Regions from separate parts of the Photorhabdus laumondii genome, predicted to be linked through region 2. Evidence: predicted binding sites of a transcription regulator. Region 2 holds the regulator's gene; the other holds the start of a gene.
The links. The regulator ArgR, encoded in region 2, controls arginine synthesis, uptake and breakdown. The targets are predictions, from matches to a motif close to ANTGAATAAAAATACANT.
Positions count from the first base shown of each region.

Region 1: the regulator ArgR is predicted to act here: its motif matches at 1,616-1,633, upstream of argA (amino-acid N-acetyltransferase).

Region 1 covers NZ_CP024901.1:740,600-743,809, reverse strand. The annotation lists gene PluTT01m_RS03300 (helix-turn-helix domain-containing transcriptional regulator) at 1-79, shown strand, start outside; gene amiC (N-acetylmuramoyl-L-alanine amidase AmiC) at 157-1,401, opposite strand; gene argA (amino-acid N-acetyltransferase) at 1,646-2,992, shown strand.
Region 2 covers NZ_CP024901.1:5,306,083-5,309,292, forward strand. The annotation lists gene mdh (malate dehydrogenase) at 1-568, opposite strand, end outside; gene argR (transcriptional regulator ArgR) at 1,023-1,493, shown strand; gene mpl (UDP-N-acetylmuramate:L-alanyl-gamma-D-glutamyl-meso-diaminopimelate ligase) at 1,538-2,908, opposite strand; gene fbp (class 1 fructose-bisphosphatase) at 3,074-3,210, shown strand, end outside.

The DNA of each region.
Region 1 (3,210 bases), 1.1 Mb from region 2:
CCCGGAAGTTAGAAGTCTAAGCACGATTCTGCGTGTCATGGGCTTGCGCCTGGCAGTTCAACCTATCACTACCCACTAAATAGGGCAGGGAGTATAGGCTAAAGGAAAATAGCCTCCTTCCCTGTTTAACAGCAAAAATTACCCATAGCGGCAAGCTCAAATTGCCAAATTACCCCCATTCTTGAAATAAGCTTTGATACCCGCAAAAATTGACTCTGCGATTTGCTGCTGGAAACGTGCGGTTTTCAGTTTCCGCTCCTCTTCCAAATTGCTAATAAACGCAGTCTCTACCAGAATCGAAGGGATATCTGGTGCTTTCAGTACCGCAAATCCAGCTTGATCCACCCGATTTTTATGTAATTTATTCACTTTGCCCATACGCTTAAGCACTTCGCTACCAAATTTAAGGCTGTCATTGATTGTCGCAGTTTGTAACAAATCAAACATCGTATGATCCAGATACTTATCACCGCTTTTACTCACTCCGCCAATTTGGTCAGCTTCGTTTTGCGTCTGGGCTAGAAAACGTGCGGTATTACTGGTTGCACCTTTAGTCGAGAGTGCAAAAACCGAAGAGCCACGGGCAACTCGGTTAGTAACAGCATCAGCATGAATAGAAACGAAGAGATCAGCCCGCATCTTACGCGCTTTTGCCACCCGGACTTTGAGCGGGATAAACACATCTTCATTACGGGTCATATAGACTTTCATACCCGGTTCACGCTGAATGAGCGTTTTCAATCGACGAGCAATTTGCAAAACAATATCTTTTTCACGAGTTTTATATTTGCCAATAGCACCAGGATCTTCACCACCATGTCCAGGATCGAGCATGATAACAATTGGCCTGTCTTTACCTGCTTTGCCCGACTTTGGTTTTTCTACTGGCAGATCTTCTGCTAAATGACCTTTATTATACTCTTCAAGTAGGGCAAGCAATGGATCATCATCCGTATTAACCCTCTCTGCCGGATAAATATCCAACACCAGACGATGTTTAAATTTCGCCACCGGTTTCAAAGTAAACATATGTGGGCTGACCGATTGCTTAACTTCAAACACCAAACGAACCGTTTTAGGATTAAACTGCCCTACCCTCACCAGTTTAAGATAAGGATCACGAGATTGAATCTGCTCCCCCATCCCACTTAGAGTATGATTCAGTTGTATACCTTCAAGATCAACCACAATTCTATTTGGATTTTTTAGCACAAACTGGCGATATTTGAGTGGAATATTGGACTCAAGCGTCACACGGGTATAACTAGAGGCCGGCCAAATACGTACTGCGATAATTTTTGCTGACGCTGCGTAACCCACCTGGCTAACGCTAAGCAACCACATCGCTGCGGCTCCCTGCAACAAACGACGTCGTGACAGATTATGATCTGAATGACTCATCTACTAATATTCCATTCATAAAATATAAACATTCAGGGTGATATTCACCAAACGAAACGATCAAGTGAAAAACGCTAACCAATCAGCATTATGCTGTCGTCAATGAAAAGCATTTTATATTTTGCAAATTATTAACGTCTACAGGTATATCAAAATGTTTTTACCTGAATTGCCTCTTGCCATTTTCTCTCAAAAGGAATAAAAAAGCATAAATTACGAATAAAAATTCAATCGAGAGCCTATTATGAAAGAACGAAGCACCGAGTTAGTTGAAGGATTTCGTCATTCTGTTCCGTACATCAATGCACACCGTGGTAAAACTTTTGTTATCATGCTTGGTGGAGAGGCTATTGCTCACGAAAATTTTACCAATATTATCAACGATATAGGATTACTGCATAGTTTAGGCATCCGCCTGGTCGTCGTTTATGGTGCCAGACCTCAAATTGAGCAAAACCTTGCAGACCATCATTACGAACCGGTTTACCACAAACACACCCGTGTTACCGATAATAAAACATTAGAATTAGTCAAACAATCTGCTGGCTTGCTGCAACTGGATATCACTGCACGCCTTTCTATGAATTTGAATAATACCCCGTTACAAGGTGCCAACATTAATGTTGTCAGTGGTAACTTCATTATTGCTCAACCTCTTGGCGTTGATGATGGTGTGGATTATTGCCACAGCGGAAAAATTCGCCGTATCGATGAGCATGCCATAAATCGTCAATTAGACAATGGCGCAATCGTGCTAATTGGCCCTGTCGCAGTTTCTGTCACCGGAGAGAGTTTTAATCTGGCATTTGAAGATGTTGCTACTCAATTAGCTATCAAACTACAGGCTGAAAAACTGATTGGATTCTGTTCTACTCAAGGTGTACAAGACAAAGACGGAAAAATTCTATCGGAAGTTTTTCTTAATCAAGCACCGGAACTGATTAAAGAGCTAGAAGTTAAAGGTGACTACTATTCAGGCACAGTCTGTTTTTTGCGGAGTGCAATAAAAGCTTGCCGTCGTGGCGTTCGTCGCAGCCATTTATTAAGTTATCAGGCAGATGGTTCTCTACTTCAAGAATTATTCTCCCGAGATGGTATTGGCACTCAAATAGTGATGGAAAGTGCGGAACAAATACGCCGAGCTAATATCAATGATATTGGTGGTATTCTCGAACTTATTCGCCCACTGGAACAACAGGGTATTCTGGTTCGCCGTTCAAGAGAACAACTTGAGAGAGAAATTGATAAATTCATCATTATCGAACGCGATAACCTAACTATCGCCTGTGCCGCGCTCTACCCTTATCCTGAAGAGAAAATTGGCGAAATGGCTTGTTTAGCGGTGAATCCTAAATACCGCAGCTCTTTAAGAGGTGAAGTATTACTGAATCGCATTGCGGAACACGCCAAACAGCTCGGACTGGAAAAACTGTTTGTTCTGACTACCCGCAGCATTCATTGGTTCCAAGAGCGAGGTTTTGAGCCCGCAGAACTCTCAATGCTACCGATTCAGAAACAAGTGTTATATAACTATCAGCGCCGTTCTAAAATTCTTATGCTGAATTTGGAACCACAGCCTGGATTCACATAATAAGCGCAACACCGTTAATCTGTTTTTAATTCCACACTGACTGACATACTTGGCGATTAAATAAATGGTTATTTTGTATTTTCCATTCATATTAAATTGTGAAACGCGCCCCAACAGTTAGACATTTTGCCTGTCGAAAGGCAGAAGTCCCCATATGGGGCGCTTACATTTAAACGGCGCAATTCACCTATTTATAAGGCCCGCGATAACCATCGCGG
Region 2 (3,210 bases):
GGATCTGAGACAACAGAGGTAAGATTGTCACACCAGAATGACCACCGATAACGGGTACTTCGATTTCCTGTGGTTTTTTACCTTTCAATTCAGCAACAAAAGTATTAGAACGAATAACATCCAACGTTGTAACACCAAACAGGCGGTTTTTGTCATATACACCCGCTTTTTTCAGCACTTCGGCTGCAATAGCCACCGTTGTGTTGACTGGGTTAGTAATAATCCCAATCAGTGATTTCGGGCAAGTTTTAGCCACTTGTTCTACCAGGTTACGAACGATCCCCGCATTAATATTAAACAGATCTGAACGATCCATGCCTGGTTTACGGGCAACCCCAGCAGAAATCAATACAACATTTGCTCCTTCCAACGCTGGAGTTGCATCTTCACCAGCAAAGCCTTTAATTTTCACTTCCGTTGGAATGTGGCTCAGATCAACAGCCACCCCAGGTGTTACTGGAGCGATATCATATAAAGAAAGTTCTGAACCTGAAGGAAGCTGGGTTTTGAGTAGAAGAGCAAGAGCCTGACCAATACCACCGGCTGCACCGAGAACTGCAACTTTCATCCTGATACTCCTTAAATCGTTTATACTTTAAAATGCTGTGAATTCATCTAGTTAAGAACCATAGATTACTACTTTTTTGAAAACAATCGGTTAACAACCAAATTGTGGACTTACGCTCTAATCGTGGGACGCAAAAGTCGCCGTATTCTAGGCAAAATGCTTATCTGTTAATGAGATAACGGACACTATTTTGAGAATTTCCTTATGATTTTACGAAACAATTGGCTAAATACCTTACACCCAACAACAACGCCAAACAACATCATTTGATTAACAATATATTTACTTGATAACCGGCTAAAAAAGCAAATTTCCATATTCATATTTTATGAATTTCTATATAACATAAGACCAATTTTGCGCGGTTCAAATTGGCTATAAAATCATTATTATTGCATAAAAATTCATTTATATGCATAATACAAGCTTCATAGCTGATTGAATATGGTGAAATATGCGCACTCCCTCTAAACAGGAAGACTTAGTAAAAGCTTTCAAAGCGTTATTGAAAGAAGAAAAATTTAGCTCTCAAGGTGAAATTGTTACTGCTTTACTGGAAGAAGGTTTTGAGAACATTAACCAATCCAAAGTCTCTAGAATGCTGACTAAATTTGGTGCTGTTCGCACCCGTAATGCTAAAATGGAGATGGTTTACTGCCTGCCTGCTGAGCTTGGTGTTCCTACTGCCACTAGCCCACTAAAAAATCTAGTATTAGACGTTGATTACAACCATCCTATAGTTGTGATTCGCACAAGCCCTGGTGCTGCTCAACTTATTGCTCGTCTGCTAGATTCTCTTGGTAAATCAGAAGGTATACTCGGCAGTATCGCAGGTGATGACACCATTTTCGTTACACTCACCAGAGATTCCACAACAGAACAGCTGCGTGGAGCCATCCTTGGGTTGTTCGAACAAGAGCTTTAAATGAACGCGCCAACATGGCGCGATTCATTTTCCCGCAGCTATTCTCAGGATTGATAAGCTTTTTTATTCAACTTAGAGAGTAATTTTTCATGAATATCACCAAATCCTCCATTACTCATAACCAGAATATGATCCCCCTGCTGTGCTTTATCAACAATCATATGCACCAGTGAATCTATATCAGCGCTCCAATACGCAGGCTGAACACAGTGATCTGCAATTTCTGATACGTGCCATTTAATATTAGCTGGCTGGAATAAAAATACTTCATCAGCACGCCCCAATGCTGGTGCGATCTCATTCTTACTCACACCCATTTTCATCGTATTTGAACGCGGTTCCAGTACGGTAATAATACGGGCTGTTCCTCCAACCTTACTACGCAGGGCTTCGAGTGTTGCCAGAATTGCTGTCGGGTGATGAGCAAAATCATCATAAACAGTAACGCCGTTTTCCTCACCACGTAGTTCAAGACGACGACGGGCATTAATAAATTCACTTAAAGCACAACAGGCATCTGCGGGCTGGACACCAACATGATGTGCAGCAGCAATTGCAATCAACCCATTGCGCATATTATGTTCACCCACCAGCGACCCGTTCACTTCTCCGACAACTTTACCACCATAAAACACCTGATAATGACGACTGTCTGTACTGATCTTTTTTGCCTGCCAGTTACCCGTTTCACCCACTAGTTCCAACTCACTCCAACAGCCCATAGACAAAACCTGTTTCAGGTTAACATCGTTATCCGGGACACAGATCTTACCACTACCCGGAACGATCCTGACAAGATGGTGGAACTGTCTCTGAATAGCAGCCAGATCGCCAAAAATATCGCCATGATCGAATTCCAGATTGTTCATGATCAGCGTACGTGGACTGTAATGCACAAACTTAGATCGTTTATCAAAAAAAGCACTGTCATATTCATCAGCTTCTATTACGAAAAACGGGCTTTCCCCGATCTGAGCTGATGTTTCAAAATTCCCCGGAACACCACCGATTAAGAAACCTGGTTTATAACCACAGGCTTCCAAAATCCAAGCTAACATACCCGCAGTTGTTGTCTTGCCATGCGTCCCTGCAACCGCCAGCACCCAACGTTCTGGCAAAACATAATCATGCAGCCATTGTGGGCCAGAAGTATAAGGGAGCCCACGCTCCAACACAGCTTCTACACAAGGATTCCCACGGCTCATAATATTACCGATGATGACCATATCTGGCACAGAATCCAACTGTGCCGGGTCATATCCCTGAATCAGATTAATCCCATGTTTTTCCAGTAAGGTACTCATTGGTGGATAAACATTGGCATCAGAACCAGTCACTTCATGACCAAGAGAACGAGCCAAAATTGCCAGTCCTCCCATAAAAGTGCCGCAGATACCAAGAATATGAATACGCATTGATTTCCTATTCCATAGCATGAAGTTAGCCACTATTCTAACCATCAAAAGCAAGATAAGAAATGGAATAGCCTATGAATCATCCCTTTCTTTGGCTAAACTGCCCGCGTAAGAGTGCAATGGACACTCTAAAACCACTATCAAATCACATTCAGGACTTTCGTCATGAAAACATTAGGCGAATTCATCGTCGAAAAGCAGCAAGATTTTTCTCACGCTACAGGTGAACTCACTGCATTGCTTTCTGCTATTAAGCTCGGAGCAAAAATCATTCACCGTGATATCAACAAAGCCGGTTTAGT